2 regions of the Tessaracoccus lacteus genome follow, and region 1 is predicted to be linked to the other one. Evidence: riboswitches for the same ligand, from Rfam matches in the RefSeq annotation. Region 1 holds a riboswitch; the other holds the start of a gene.

Region 1 (7,901 bases):
CACCTCGGCAACGGTGAGGACGTCGTGCGGATGGAAGACCTTGGCGACCTGCGGCGAGAATCCGGGCGAGGCGCAGCACACCGTGCGGGTCGGGCCGTCCGCGACGACGTCGCCGTCGGCCAGCACGACGCACCGGTCGGTGGCCTGGGCGGCGAACTCCACGTCATGTGTCGAGATGAGCACGCACGCGCCCTCGTCTGCGAGCTGTCGGACGATGTGGGAGAGCTCTGCCTTCATCTTGTAGTCGAGACCGCGGGTCGGCTCGTCGAGGCAGATGACGGCGGGACGGGCCGCGAGCTGGATGGACAGCACCAGCGCAAGCCGCTGCCCCTCCGACAGGTCGCGCGGGTTCCGGCCGCCGGGCAGGTCCGCGCCGAGCCGGGTCAGGATCGCCCGGGTGGTGCCCGCCTCGACGCCCGACTCCTTGTCCGCCTGCGCGAGCTCCTCGTCGACGCTCGGCAGGTACAGCAGGTCCGACGGGGTCTGCGGGACGAGGCTCACCAGGTGCCGGGCGTGCGTGTCGTCGACGACGCGCGGGTCGAAGCCGTCGATGTCGAGGGTCCCGGTACTTGCCACGGCCCCCTGCAGCGCCCACATGAGCGATGATTTGCCGGACCCGTTTCGCCCCATCAGCGCGACGACCGTCTGCGCATGCAGCTCGAGGTCGACGCCGACGGCGCGCAGCTGCCCGTAGCGGACCTCCAGCTTTGCCCGCGCGACGGTGCGCAGCCCCTCGCCGCTCCAGGAGACATTGCCCTCCGGCAGGTCGGGCAGCCGGACGTGCGGCCCGTCGTCGGCGACCTTCCGGCGGGCGTCGCGGACGCTGGTGGCGACGCTCGGCCAGCCGAGCACGCGGGACAGCTCGGCGAGCGGCGGCGTGACATCGGAGACGCCGAAGACCTCGGCCGTGCTGCCGAACACCGCGCTGCCGTCGCCGGGCAGCCAGATCGCCGAGTCGGCGTGGTGCATGACGCGCTCGAGCCGGTGTTCGGCGAGCACGACGGTGAGGCCGACGTCGTAGACGAGCGTGGTGATGGCCGCCAGCACGTCCTGCGCCGCGGTCGGGTCGAGAGCCGAGGTGGGCTCGTCGAGCAGCAGGACGCGCGGCTGCGCGGCGAGCACGGAGGCGATGGCGACGCGCTGCTGCTGGCCGCCGGACAGCTCGACAAGGGCTCGGCGCCGCAGCTCCGCGATGCCCATCAGGTCGAGGGTCTCCTCGACGCGCTTGCGCATGACCGATGGCGCGAGGCCCAGCTGCTCCATGCCGTAGGCGACCTCGTCCTCGACGGTGTCGGTCACGAACCCGGCCATCGGGTTCTGCCCGACGTAGCCCACGAGGTCGGCGAGCTCGCGGGGGCGCACGCCGGTGATGTCGCGGCCGTCGATCAGCACCCGGCCGCCCATGGTGGCCCCGCTCGCGTGCGGCACGAGCGAGTTGACGGTGCCGAGCAGCGTCGACTTGCCGGTGCCGGTCCGGCCGACGAGCACGCACAGGTCGGACTCGCGGATGCGGCCGGTCACGCCCGCCAGGACGGGGCGCGTCGCCTCGGGCTGCGTGATGGTGAGGTTCTCGAACTCGATCATGCGGAGACCTTCGGGTCGGGGGTCGTGAAGCCTGGGACGACGAGCACGACGGCGGCCAGCGCGGCGAGCGGCGGCAGCGTCGGCCACGTCAGCGGGCTGGTGGAGGGGCTCAGAGCGGCGCCCTGCGCCGAGGACAGCCACAGGAAGAGGGCAAGGGTCGCCACACCGCAGACGAGGGTCAGTACCTCGGGGCCGCCCCAGGGGGCGGGGCGGTAGACTGTCACGCCGAGCTGTCGCCCGGCCACGCGCATCCCCCAGACGGTCAGCGCGAGGCCTACCAGCAGCAGGGCGAGCGCTACCAGCGTCGCCGGGCTGAGACCCAGGGCCGTCGTCGAGGTCGTCGGCACGCCGAGCAGCGCGTAGATGCCGCCCACGATCAGCAGGAGCGCCACGATCAGCTGCCAGGTGCCGCGACGCGGCTCGTCGGCGCGCCGGGTGCGGCCGTAGCCGCGGGCCTCCATGGAGCTGGCGAGCAGCAGCGACCCCTCGACGCTGTCCTCGATCACGGGGATCAGCGTGCCGGGCACGGCGGCCAGCCCGCGCCGCCTGCCGCCGCGGAGCCGCTGGCCGCGCCTGACGCGGTGGACCGACGCGATGAGCTGGGGGATCAGGCCGAGCGCGATGACCACGGCGGTGGAGATGTCGCGCAGCGCGGCGGGGACGGACTTGAGCGCGGTGCGCGGGTTCGCGAGCGAGTTCGCGGCGCCGACGCACAGCAGCATGACGGCCAGCCGCAGCGCGTCGAAGAAGGCGAACGCGAGGCCGTCGACGGTGACTGGGCCGCCCAGCGTGATGCCCGCCGCCCAGGCGGGCAGCTGCACCGACGGCAGCGTGAACAGCACCGGTCCGGAGCGCACGCCACCGATGACGATCTGGAAGAACAGGCGCATGCCGACGATGAAAGCGCCGATCATCAGGTAGATCTTCAACGACCTGGCCCACGGGGTGTCGGGGCGGCGGCGCAGCACCACCACGACGACGGCAGCGGCGAGGCAGGCGATGACCAGCGGGTTGGTCGTCAGGCTGACGGCCGCGCTGGCGCTCAGCGCCCAGCCCCACCAGGCCCACGGGTGCACGAAGCGCCCCTCGCGCCGCTGGTCGGCGACGGGAGGGGCGGCCTCGGCGGGTGCGATCCGGGGCAGCAGGCGTGGCATACGGCTCAGCGACCGCCGAGCGGGCCGGTCTTCTTACGACGCCCGACCTGCCAGGCGATCAGCCCGGCGCCGACGGCGACCACCGCGATGCCGACGACGATCCAGCCCATCGTGCCCGAGTCCTCAGGGGTCTCCTCCTCGGCAGCCTCGCCCTGCGTGGCCTCGGCTCCGGTGACGGGCAGGTCCTGGGCAGTGGCCCCGGCCGCGGGTGCGACCTCGGTGCCGTCCTGGACGATCTTCAGCGTGGGCGGAGTGCAGCCCTCCTCATCCGCCTTGTTGTAGCACCAGGCCTCGATGGTGCCGCCCGCCGGGACGCTCTCGGCGGGGCCGGTCTGCGCGTAGGCGTACTCGGCGCCCGCCGAGCCCTGCCAGTAGTTCCAGTACTGGCCGTTGAAGGCGGCCGGGCACTCGGACGGTTGGCCGCCCAGCGTGCAGACGAAGTTGCTGGAGTCGTAGCCGATGGCGACGCCGGCGGCCTCGATAGCCGCGATGCCGGTGGCGGGGGTGCCGACGCATTGGTTGGCGATGACGGTGCCCTCCTCGTCGACGATCAGCAGCCACACCTCATCGGAGGACAGGCACTCGCCGACGGCGTTGGACTCGCCGTCGGCGTGGGCGGCGAGCGGCGCCGTGAGTAGGGAGAGGGTCATGGTGATCGCGCCCAGCAGGGCGACCACGAGTCGTCGGGTCATTCGGAGCTCCTTCGCGGCACGCGAGGAACGCATCCGGTGAGCCCGGAAGCCGCGCATTCCTCGACGCAACAGTTCAGTTCCCGGCCTCCGCAGGTTCCCGGCTCGGCTCTCGCCTCACGGTTGCGGGTCAGCGCCGGATTCGCACCGGACTTCCCTCTCGGGCCGCGCCCGCGGTCGGCGGGCACCCGTCAGCCTAGTGCGCCGGACATGCGCTGTGCCGAAACGCGCGGTGCATTTTCCCCGTCAGCGCCCGCCGAGCGCGCCGGAGGGGCCGCTGCGGCGTCGGCGGGCGACCAGCACCAGGACGGCGACCGCCGCCGCGAGGCCCGCCGCGGTGCCGATCAGCGCCCAGGGGGTGCCGGTGTAGCACCAGCCCTCGACGGAGCCGGCCGGCGGCCGGTACCCCTGCGCGCCGCTGTCCGAGTAGTCCCAGGCCCCGACGTGCCAGGGGCTCACCGGCTTCCCCACCTCGAGACTGGGCCCGTCCGCGACGGGCATGGCACGTCTAGCCATGCTCTGGCGTCGAAGCGGAAGATGAGATGGAGCCGGTGGACTAGCGTCGAGGCATGTCGTTTGCTCCCGAACTCACCGTCCTCGGCTACGTCACCGATCCAACCAGGCGGCGCGTGCTGCTGGTGCACCGCATCGCGCGCTCCTCCGACGAACAGCTGGGGAAGTACAACGGGCTCGGCGGGAAGGTCGAGCCGGGGGAGGACGTCGTCGCGGCCATGCGCCGCGAGCTGATGGAGGAGGCGGCCATCGACGCGACCGACCTCGAGTTGCGCGGCACCGTCTCCTGGCCCGGTTTCAACGGCCGCGACGTGTTCGGGTTCGTGTTCCTCATCACCGGCTTCACCGGCGAGATCCCCGACTCGAACGAGGAGGGGACGCTCGCCTGGCACGACGTCGCGACGATGATGCGGCTGCCGATGTGGGACGGCGACCGGCACTTCCTACCGCTGGTGTTCGACGCCTCCATCGCACAGTTCCACGGCGTCATCCCCTACGACGGCGGGCACAGCACCGGATGGCAGGTCACCACGCTGCCGAGTCTTGGCACTCGGCTTGAATGAGTGCTAACTCCGCGATAACTTAGACATTGGCACTCGACCCCGTCGGGTGCTAACCGGCCAGGCGGCACCCGCGACGACGCCCGGCCCCTGAATGCAAGCAAGTGACCCGGGGCAACCCGGATAACGAAAAGAAAGGTGTTGACGTGGCAACCACGATCAAGCCGCTCGAGGACCGTATCCTCATCCAGCCCCTCGAGGCCGTTCAGACCACCGCCTCCGGCCTCGTCATCCCCGACACGGCCAAGGAGAAGCCGCAGGAGGGCAAGGTCGTCGCCACCGGCCCCGGCCGCGTCGATGACAAGGGCAACCGCATCCCGCTCGACGTCGCCGAGGGTGACGTCGTCATCTTCAGCAAGTACGGCGGCACCGAGGTCAAGTACGACGGCCAGGAGTACCTGCTCCTGAACGCCCGCGACATCCTCGCCGTCGTCTCCAAGTAAGGACGCGCACCCATGGCAAAGATTCTCGCTTTCGACGAGGAGGCCCGCCGGGCGCTTGAGCGCGGCGTCGACGTCCTCGCCAACACCGTCAAGGTGACGCTCGGTCCCAAGGGCCGCTACGTCGTCCTCGACAAGCAGTGGGGCGCCCCGACCATCACCAACGACGGCGTGACCGTCGCCAAGGAGGTCGACCTGGAGGATCCGTACGAGGATCTCGGCGCCCAGCTGGCCAAGGAGGTCGCCACCAAGACCAACGACGTCGCCGGTGACGGAACCACCACCGCCACGGTGCTCGCCCAGGCCATGGTCCACGCCGGCCTGCGCGCCGTCGCCGCCGGGGCCAACCCCGTCGGCCTCAAGCGCGGCATCGACAAGGCCGTCGAGGCCGTCGTCGATCAGCTGGCCGCCAACGCCCGCGCCATCGACACCACCGACGACATGGCCTCGGTCGCCACGATCTCCTCGCGTGACGAGCAGATCGGCGCCCTGATCGCCGATGCCTTCGACAAGGTCGGCAAGGACGGCGTCATCACCGTCGACGAGTCCAACACCTTCGGCACCGAGCTCGAGTTCACCGAGGGCATGCAGTTCGACAAGGGCTACCTGTCCCCGTACTTCGTGACCGATGCCGACCGCATGGAGGCCGTGCTCGAGGATCCCTACATCCTCATCCACTCCGGCAAGGTCTCCTCGATGAACGACCTCCTGCCGCTGCTGGAGAAGGTCATCGCAGCCAAGGGCACCCTGTTCATCGTGGCCGAGGACGTCGACGGCGAGGCGCTGTCGACCCTGGTCGTGAACAAGATCCGTGGCACCTTCACCTCAGTCGCCGTCAAGGCCCCGGCCTTCGGCGACCGCCGCAAGGCCATGCTCGAGGACATCGCGATCCTGACCGGTGGTCAGGTCGTCGCCCCCGAGGTCGGTCTCAAGCTCGACCAGGTGGGTCTCGAGGTGCTCGGCCGCGCCCGTCGCGTCGTCGTCACCAAGGACAACACCACGATCGTCGACGGTGCCGGTGAGTCCGACGAGGTCGCCGGTCGCGTCGCGCAGCTGCGCGCCGAGATCGAGCGCACCGACTCCGACTGGGATCGCGAGAAGCTCCAGGAGCGCGTCGCGAAGCTGGCCGGTGGCGTGTGCGTGATCAAGGTCGGCGCCGCCACCGAGGTGGAGCTCAAGGAGAAGAAGCACCGCATCGAGGACGCCGTCTCGGCTACCCGTGCGGCCATCGAGGAGGGCATCGTCGCCGGTGGCGGCTCCGCGCTCATCCACGCTGGCTCCGTGCTGCAGGACTCCCTCGGCCTCACCGGTGATGAGAAGGCCGGTGTCGAGGTCGTCGCCAAGTCGCTGGTCGAGCCGCTGCGCTGGATCGCCGAGAACGGCGGCGAGGCCGGCTACGTCATCACGACGAGGGTCGCCGAGCTGCCCGTCGGTCACGGCTACAACGCCAAGATCGGCGAGTACCAGAACCTCGTCGAGGCCGGCGTCATCGACCCGGTGAAGGTCACGCGTTCCGCGCTGGCCAACGCCGCCTCGATCGCCTCGCTGCTGCTCACCACCGAGACCCTCGTGGTGGACAAGCGCGAGTCCGACGACGACAAGTGAGTCGCTGAACTCTCCCGCGCGGCCCCGTCCTGCTTCGGCAGGGCGGGGCCGTCCGCTTGTCCGGGGATCTCATTGAGGGGGCCGATGACGCGCTATGCGGCGACATAGGTTAGGGTGGCCTACGTTGCACATACCGCAACACCGCAGTTGTGAAATTGACTGGGACCGTCACACGGAGGAACCGACGCATGACACTGTCGTTCGAGGCGCCGAAGACCGAGGTCGAAGGGCGCGCGGCGGCGCTTGCGCGCAGGCTCGTGGGAGGGGCTGGGGCGGCTTCGCTCGACGCCTACCGCGTCGGCGAGTGTCTCGAGTTTGTAGCGCACGGCATCGCCGAGGACGGCTCGCTGGTGGTCGCCGCGATCCCCGCGGGCGCCCTGGCCGCAGCCGGCGACGGCGTCCCGATCGACGTGCGCCTCGACGTGGTGAAGCAGGCCCCGGATCCGGCCGTCTCGATCGTGTCCGCCTCCGTGCACCTGCTCGGGGAGCTGACGTGGGTCCCAGCCGCCGAGGTGGCCCTCGGTGAGTTGCCATCATCGGTCGCATCGCTGGCCGACATGCCCGGCGTCCGCTACGGCGTCGTCGCCGTGCGCAGGGCGGTGCTGCACGACCTGACCGGCGCCACCGTCATTGACGGGGACCAGTTCCACTATGAGGCGCCCTCGGCCGTCGATGGCTACGCCGCCTTCGAGAAGGTCGCGGGCCTCGACCAGGGGATGCTCAAGGACCTCTGTTGGGCCGTCATGGTCGACGCGACGCCCGGCCTGGTCGTCAGCAAGCCCGCGATGCCCAACGTGTGCCAGCACATGGCCGACCGCGTCTTCTGCGTCGACGTCGACGCCCGCGGACTGACGATGATGCTGGTCGGCACCGAGGAGACGCTGCTGGTCTTCGCGGCCTTCTCCCACCCCGTCGCCTCGCTGCCGGACCTTGACGCGCGGCTCTTCGACCTCATGGGTGCTGCCATCCTGGCCGCCTGAGCCCACCCGGAACACAGACAGCGCGGAGCGCGTGAGCCAAGGCTCACGCGCTCCGCGCTGTTGTGTCGAGGGACCGCTGGATCAGCGGACTTCGTAGGTGGCGCAGGTCGCCGTGTCGGTGACCTCGATGCCCTCGGCGGCGCACATCAGGTCCTTGTTGTGCGCGCACTCGAGGCGCTGGCAGGCCCCGACCTGGCCGGCCGCGGTCTGGAGGCCGCCGCGGGCGTCGAGGGTGATGAAGGTGACGCAGGAGGGCTTCTCGCCCCCGGCGATGGTGACGGCGAAGGCGGTGCAGCCATCGGCGTTGTAGGCGCACGAGGTGGTGGCGCAGGCCTTGACGGCGGAAACGGTGCTCATGATGACCTCCTGGGACGTG
Region 2 (7,901 bases), 430 kb from region 1:
TTCGGGGCGGAACTCGCCCAGCGTGCTCATGATGACCTTCTGGCGGGGCCGGCAGGCCTGTTGCACGACGGCGATCGGCGTCGACGGCTGCCGGTGGGAGCCGAGGATCTCCAGCGCCCGCGGCAGGTGCGCGGTCCGCTTCTTGCTGCGCGGGTTGTAGAGCGCGACGACGAAGTCGCCGACCGCCGCGCCGTGCAGGCGGCGCTCGATGCTGTCCCAGGGGGTGTGCAGGTCGGACAGCGAGATGGTCGCGTTGTCGTGGCCGAGCGCCGCGCCGAGGATGGCGGAGGCCGCCAGGCTCGCGGTGACGCCCGGCACGATGTCGACGTCGATGCCGTCGGTGCCCTGCTCCAGGACCGGGCTGGCCATCGCGTAGATGGCCGGGTCCCCGCCGCAGACCAGCGACACGTTCTCGCCGGCGCGGGCCGCGTCGATCGCCCTGGCCGTCCGTTCCTCCTCTGTGCCCATCTTGGACGCGAAGACCGTGGTGCCGGGGCGTGCGAGGTCGCGGATCTGCTTGACGTAGGGGCCGTAGCCGACGATCAGAGTGGAGGAGCGCAGCGCCTCGACGGCGCGGGGCGTCAGCAGGTCGCGGGCGCCGGGGCCGAGACCCACGACGCTCAGCTTCCCGCGAGCCGGGATGCGCCCGACGGCGCAGGTGGCGTCCGCGTTCTTCTGCTTGGTGACGATCAGGTCGGCTCCGCGGGCCAGCACGGAGGCCTCCGCGACCGACGGCGTGCCGACGGCCTTCAGCGGGGCGTCGCTGGGCGTGGGCACCTCGAAGGTCGCGAGCTCGGCCGCGTCGTAGTCCTTGAGCGGCACGCCGAGCCGGTTGGCGAGCTGGATCAGGCCGATCTCCCCGGCCTTCGCGTCGACGGTCGTGATCGCCGCGACCGACTCGACCGCGAGATCGTTCGCCTCGAGGGTCTCGGTGAGCAGCGCGTGCAGCACGTCCACGCCGGTGCCGCGGTTGCAGCCCATGCCCACCACGAGGCTCTTCGGGTGCAGCACGACGGTCGGCAGCGGCGAGCCCGGCACCGAGACGGTGTCCGTCACGACGATGCGGGCCATCGGGTTCTCGGCGCCGACCGCCACATTGGCGGGTAGCGGGGGCAGCGGCCAGCCATGGGCCTTCTCGACCGCGACGGGTTCGCCGTCGATCAGGGCGCGGGTCACGCCGGCCACGTCCCCCGAGTAGGCCCAGCCGAGCGTGTCGAGAGCCGGCAGGTTCAGCGCGTCGGTCGCGGTGGTCAGGACCGGGGTGGCGCCGAGGCCGTCGGCGATGCGGCGGGCCAGGTCGTTGGCGCCGCCGGCGTGGCCGCCGACCAGCGGAACCGCGAAGCGGCCGGCCTCGTCGACCACGACGACGCCCGGGTCTGTCTTCTTGTGCTTCAGCAGCGGCGCGACGAGCCGGGTGGTGGCGCCGAGCGCGAGGTGGCTGACGATCAGGTCGCAGTCCTGCCACGCCCTCGGCAGCGAGACCTTCGCAGGACCGTCGTAGCGGCGGGACGTCACGCCGAGCGCCTTGTCGATCGCGTCCGCGTGCCGCCGGGCGGCCGGCGAGTTGGTGAGCTGCCCGACCACGGGCGTGTGTGGGCCCTCCCCCGTCGCCTCGCCCGAGATGAGCGCGGTGTCGTCCGGGGTGCCGTCGAGGATGAGGACCACGTTAGGCTCCTCGACGTCCGCGACGGCCTTGGCCTCCTGCTCGGTGAAGACGCGGACCCGCTGGTCGGCCTCGCCGAGGCGCTCGGCCAGCACGTAGTGCCTGCCCAGCCCGGCCAGCGCGGCGGCGAGCTCGCGGATCCCGGCGTGCGGGGAGGTCAGGACGCCGACCTTCGGGTGCTGCGAGGCGGCCTCGACCGCCGCGTCGAGGGGCTTGCCGTGCGCGGAGACGACGATGGCGTCGTCCCAGGGCAGCGCGACGGCGGCGAAGGCCGCGGAGACCGAGCTGACGGCGGGCGCCACGGTGACCGGCAGCCCGGCCAGCCGCAGCCGACGCAGGATGCCGTGGAAGCCGGGGTCGCCGCTGGCGATGACGAGGGCGTCCTCATCCGCGCCGAGGGCCGCGAGGCGCTCGATGGCCGGGGTCAGCGCCCCGAGCACGACCTGCCGTTCGGGCTCGACGCCGAGGTCGGCGAGGTGGCGGCGGCCACCGACGACCAGCGCCGAGCTGGCGGCCAGCGCGCGCGTCTCGGCGCTGAGGCCGCCGAGGTAGCCGTGGACGTGGATCATCAGTTCTCCTTGGAGAGATCGACGGCGCCGGCGCCGTGCGCGCGGAGCTCCTGCTGGGCCTCGGGCTCGGCGGCGCGGTACTCGTGCCGGAAGCCGGGGTGGTACAGGTGTGAGCGGGTACCGCTGTGGCCCTCGGCCAGCGCGGGGCCGACCATCACGATGGTGTGCTTCCACAGCTTGTGCTCGCGCATCCGCTCGGACAGCTCGTCTAGGCGGCAGCGGATCATCATCTCGTCGGGCCAGCTGACCCGGTAGCCGATGATGCAGGGCGTCGCCGGGTCGTAACCGCCGGCCAACAGTTCCTCCTGCAGCACCTTGTTGCGGGCCGCGGACAGGTACAGGGCCATGGTGGCGCCGTGGGCGGCGAACGACCTCACGGTCTCCTTCGGCGGCATGGGCGTGCGGCCGCCCTCCAACCGGGTGAGGATGAACGACTGGGAGACCTCGGGAATGGTGATCTCGGCGTTCATCCGGGCGGCTGTGGCGGAGTAGGCGGAGACGCCGGGGATGGTCTCGTAGTCCAGGCCGAGCTGGCGGCACATCTCGTACTGCTCGCCGGTGGCGCCGTAGATGGACGGGTCGCCGGTGTGCACCCGGGCGACGGTCAGGCCCTCCTCGGCTGCGCGCCGGTAGTGGATGGCGGTGTCCTCCAGCGCCTCGCTGGCGGAGTCGACGACCAGCGCGTCGGGCCGGGCACCGGCGACGATGCCGGGGTGGACGAGGCTGGACGCCCAGATCACGATGTCCGCCTCGGCGATGGCCCGTGACCCGCGCATCGTGATGAGGTCGTCGGCGCCGGGGCCGGCTCCCACGAAGATGACCTTGCCGCGCTTCACAGCCTGCCTCCTGTCTCCTGACCGTCCCGCCTCGCGGGGATGATCACCGTGCTGAAATATCCGACCTTGCGGTCGGCCTCGAGCCTGTCGAGGCCGAACAGCTCCTGCCGTTCGAGGCCGACGTTGACGCCGACGACGGCGTCGCGGCCTCGCTCCCTGAGCTGTCCAGCGACCTCCGGCATCCGACGGCCCCCCTTGTAGGCGACGACGGTGTCGACGGTGTCGAGGACGCGGCCCAGCACGTCGAGGCCTGCGGTCACCGGAACCAGCGCCAGCGTCTCGGTGCCCTCGACCAGCGGCGTGCGCGACTCGGCGGCCAGCGCCTGCATGGCGGTGATGCCGGGCACGACCTCGATCTCGAGGTCCGCAACCCGGTCGGCGACGTAGGCGGCCAGGTACGAGAAGGTCGAGTAGACGCTCGGGTCGCCGACGGTGGCGAACGCGACGGTCCGCGCGCCGCGGGCGTAGGCGGCGAGCGCCGCGTCGGCGGAGGTCTGCCAGGCCTCCCGACGGCGGTCGGTGACCCCGCTGCGGTCGGCCATGGAGAAGGGGACGCGCACGATGGCGTGCGCCACCTCCGGGGCCGCGGCCACCACGATCTGCTCCGCGCGGCCGGGGCCGTCTCCCGAGGCCTCCGTGGCGGGCACGAGGATGGCGTCGGCGGCGCACAGCGCGGAGAGCGCCTTGACTGTGATGAGGTCGGGGTCGCCGGGGCCGACGCCGATGCCGATGAGGCGCGGGCGCATGTGAGTGAGCGGCATGTATGCCAGCCTTCCTGGGTCTCTCGCCCTCAGTGATGGCGCATGCGGGCGAGTTCCTGACTCCCGCGCTCACGCGCGGTCACAGTGGCGGGACCGTCCCGGACTGACACCGGGTTCCTCGGCACCTCATGCTGGTGTGTAACCAGTCTGGCACTGGCCCGGGCGTCGTGCCCAGCCGGGGTCCGTCAACGCGCCAGCCCCAGGAGTGCGTCCACGTCGATGCGGTGCTCGATGGCGTCGGCGGTTGTGTCGATCATCCTCTCGCGCAGCGCGGCGAAGCCGACGCTCTTCCCACTCGGCTCCCAGTCCCGACCCGCCTCGCGAGCGGCGTCGACCAGCCAGGCGCGGCGGAAGTCGTCGCACTCGAACGCGCCGTGCCACATGGTTCCCCAGACGACACCCTCGTGCACCCCGCCGAGGAAGTCCTCGTGGCCGGGGTCGATCACGGGCCGCCCGTGGTGGATGGTGTACCCGTCGACCGGGATGCCTCGCCAGGCGCCACGCGGGGTACCGAGCACCTTGTCAGCGTGGAAGACCACGTCGACGGGCAGCGCTCCCAGGCCGTCAGCGATGCCGTCGCCCTCAACGGGATCGTCGATGGTGCGGGCGAGCATCTGGAATCCCCCGCAGATACCCAGCACCGGCCGCCCGGTTGCGACGCGGGCCGCGATGACGTCGGCGATGCCGGTGGACCGCAGCCAGGCGAGGTCGCCCAGCGTGGAGCGGGAGCCCGGCAGCACCACGATGTCGGCGCGCTCGACCTCGCGAGGGTCGACGGTGACGACCACGTCGACGCCCGGCTCCTGCGCCAGGGCGTCGACGTCGGTGGCGTTGGAGATGCGCGGCAGCCGGACGGCGGCCACGCTCAGGTCGTCCGGGGACGTCGACGCGGCGTCGTGGCGCCAGCGGCCGACCTCGAGGGCGTCCTCGCCGTCGATCCAGACCCCCTCCAGCCAGGGCAGCGTGCCGAAGTCGGCCAGCCCCGTGCGGCGGGTGATCTCCTCGAGGCCGGGCGCGAGAATGGACTCGTCGCCGCGGAACTTGTTGATGATGAAGCCGGCGAGCAGCGCGCGGTCATCATCGTCGAGGAGACCCCAGGTGCCGAAGATGGAGGCCAGCACTCCCCCGCGGTCGATGTCGCCGATGAGCGCGACGGGAAGGTCGAACTGCCTGGCCAGGCCCATGTTGGTGTAGTCGCCGACCCTGAGGTTGATCTCCGCGGGCGACCCGGCGCCTTCGCAGATGACCAGCTCGTGCTCGCGGGCCAGTTCCTCGTACGCCGCGAACGCGGCCTCGGCCAGGTGTCGACGGCCGGTGGTGTACTCCCCGGCCTCGAGCATCCCGTGCGGCTGGCCGCGGAGCACGACGAAGGATCTCCGGTCGGTGCCCGGCTTCAGCAGCACCGGGTTGAGGATGGAGGTCGGCGTGACGCCGGCGGCCAGCGCCTGCAGGTACTGCGCCCGGCCGATCTCGGAACCGTCGGGGCAGACCATCGAGTTGTTGCTCATGTTCTGCGCCTTGAACGGCGCGACGTCGATGCCGCGGCGGCGGGCGACGCGGCAAAGGCCGGTCACGAACAGCGACTTGCCGGCGTCCGAGGACGTGCCGGCGATGAGCAGACCGGTCATCTGCGGGCCTTTCCGATGGCGATGAGTGAGGTGGCGACGGCGGCGGTCACGGCGCCCGTGACGAGGGTGACGAGCCGGGATGCCTTCCTCAGCTCGGCCGACCGGGGGCGCGGTCCGTCGCCGAGCAGGGGGCGGCTCTCCTCGCGGCTGAAGTAGACGTTGACGCCGCCGAGCTGCACGCCCAGCGCGCCGGCCCACGCCGACTCGCACCAGCCGCCGTTGGGCGAGGGGTGCCGGTGGGCGTCGCGGCGCATGACGCGCCACGCCTCCCGCGTCGACCCGCCGACAACCGGCGCCAGCAGGCAGGCCGTGGCTCCCGTGACGCGGGCGGGGACGAGGTCGGCGGCGTCGTCGAGGCGGGCCGCAACGGTGCCGAAGTGCCGGTACCGGTCGTTGCGGTAGCCGATCATCGCGTCGAGGGTGTTGAGGCAGCGGTGCACGACCATGCCCGGGATGCCGGCGACGGCCCCCCAGAGCAGCGAGGCGACGGCCGCGTCGGCGGTGTTCTCCGCCATCGACTCGCAGGCAGCGCGGGCGACGCCCTCCTCGTCGAGCTTGGAGGGGTCGCGCGAGCAGAGGTTGTTCACCCGCGCCCGGGCCCCGTCGAGGTCGCCCGCGTCGAGGCTGTCGGCCATCGCCTCGCCCTCGCGGGCCAGGCTGGTGGCGCCGATCACCGCCCAGGTGACCAGCGCGGTCGAGGCCGCGTGCGCGACCGGGTGCCGGCGGGTGGCCCGTTCCAGGACGACGGCCACCGCGGCGACCGGAGCGACGACGGCGGCGACGTGCACCGCGCCCGCAGCCGTCGAGTCGCGGTAGGTGCGCTCCTCGACCTTCGCCGCCCAGGTGCCGAACCAGGCGACGGGGTGATGCCGCTTCGGGTCGCCGAGGATCCGGTCCGCCAGCACGCCGAGTGCGATGCCCAGGCCCCGCGAGATCAGCATGGCCGCGACGCTAGCACAGCGCTGCGCGGCGCCCACGCCAGCCCCTGCTGCCCCACCCCGGGGCGTAGCGTCGCCCCATCACCTGTCTATCCGGGGGGCGGACATCTCTCCCTAGGCGACACCATGCATGGGACGGGGTACTCCGTGCAGGTGGTCAGCGTCAAGGCGAACCGGCACTCGGGCACCGCCATCCCGGCCGTGAACTTCGGCGCCGGCACCTGCCGGAATGAGACCGGCTGGTCTCAATAGACCTGCCACCCATTAGGTTTCTATCAGGGGGGCCATGGGGGACCCCTGTTCTCTGGGGGGATTTCTCGACATGCACACCGCTCCGCGCCCGAAACGCCGCCTCGCGACCGGCCTGATCGTCGCCCTGATCGTCGGCCTGCTGCCGATGCTCGCGCCGACCACCGCCGCCGCTGCCACCGTCTCCGAGACGGAACCGAACGCCACCCGCGCCACGGCCGACGCGTTCGCCCTGACCGACACCATGAGTGCCTCGTCGCTGAGCACCTCGTCACAGGACATCGACTATTTCGCCGTCGACCTGCCGTCGGCGGGCCGCGTTGCGCTTGACCTCCGGTTTCCGTCCGGCCTCGGCGGCGACGCCTACGAGGTCCAGGTCGCCACCTCCGACGGCCACATCCTCTACGACTTCCCCGTGTCCGGGTTGCGCAACGACGGCAGCTGGCTACGCTCGAAGGCCACCTACGCTCCCGCGGGCCGCCTCTACGTCCGCGTGAACGGAAAGAACACCTGGGAGACGTGGGGCAGGCCGTACACGCTGGCGGTGGGCTTCACCGCCGGCAACGTCGAGACCGAGCCCAACGCCACCAGGAACACCCCCGACGTCCTGGCCCTCGGCCAGGCGACCGCCGGGTCCTCGCTGTCGAGATACAACTACGACGACGACTACTACGCCGTCGACGTGCCGTCTCCGTCTCGCGTGACGCTCGACCTCAGATTCCCGGCGGGTCTCGGCGGGGACGCGTACGAGGTCACGGTCTACAACTCGTCCGGCAGCTACCTCTACGCGTTCAACGTGACGGCCCTGCGGAGCGACGGCAGCTGGCTGCGCGCCAAGGCGACCTACGCCCCGGCCGGGCGACTCTTCCTGCGCATCCGCGGGAACGAATCCTGGGAGACCTGGGGCCAGCGCTACACCATCCGGGCCGACGTCACGCCCGGCAACGTCGAGACCGAGTCCAACGCCAACTTCTCCACGCCCGACGTCCTGACGCTCGGCAAGCCGACCTCCGCGTCGTCGCTGTCCATCTACAACTACGACTACGACTACTTCGCCGTCGATCTGGACACCGCCGCGCGCGTGTCGCTGAAGCTCACGTTCCCGTCCGGGCTCGGTGCGGGAGATGTGTACGAGGTCGACGTGTACGGCCCGTCGAAGGCCCGGATCCACTCGTTCGCCCTGACCGGAAGCAGATCCAGCGGCACCTGGCTGGCCAGCCAGAGCGTCTCGCTGCCCGCGGGCCGCTCCTACGTGCG

What was found. A riboswitch is a leader RNA that binds a small molecule or an ion and turns the genes downstream of it on or off. The one in region 1 is predicted to bind cobalamin.
Region 2: it holds a riboswitch for cobalamin, as region 1 does, so the genes downstream of both, cobI (precorrin-2 C(20)-methyltransferase) here and QH948_RS10385 (hypothetical protein) in region 1, are expected to answer to the same signal.

What each region holds. Positions count from the first base shown of each region.
Region 1 covers NZ_CP123967.1:2,227,958-2,235,858, reverse strand. Annotated here, with positions in the region: gene QH948_RS10395 (ABC transporter ATP-binding protein) at 1-1,584, opposite strand, end outside; gene QH948_RS10390 (CbiQ family ECF transporter T component) at 1,581-2,738, opposite strand; gene QH948_RS10385 (hypothetical protein) at 2,744-3,430, opposite strand; cobalamin riboswitch at 3,502-3,628, opposite strand; gene QH948_RS10380 (hypothetical protein) at 3,674-3,943, opposite strand; gene QH948_RS10375 (NUDIX hydrolase) at 3,997-4,503, shown strand; gene groES (co-chaperone GroES) at 4,647-4,943, shown strand; gene groL (chaperonin GroEL) at 4,956-6,545, shown strand; gene QH948_RS10360 (hypothetical protein) at 6,734-7,525, shown strand; gene QH948_RS10355 (DUF1540 domain-containing protein) at 7,607-7,882, opposite strand.
Region 2 covers NZ_CP123967.1:1,802,247-1,810,147, forward strand. Annotated here, with positions in the region: gene cobJ (precorrin-3B C(17)-methyltransferase) at 1-2,232, opposite strand, end outside; gene cobM (precorrin-4 C(11)-methyltransferase) at 2,232-3,068, opposite strand; gene cobI (precorrin-2 C(20)-methyltransferase) at 3,065-3,829, opposite strand; cobalamin riboswitch at 3,860-3,991, opposite strand; gene QH948_RS08345 (cobyric acid synthase) at 4,015-5,457, opposite strand; gene QH948_RS08350 (cobalamin biosynthesis protein) at 5,454-6,398, opposite strand; gene QH948_RS08355 (hypothetical protein) at 6,522-6,647, shown strand; gene QH948_RS08360 (hypothetical protein) at 6,718-7,901, shown strand, end outside.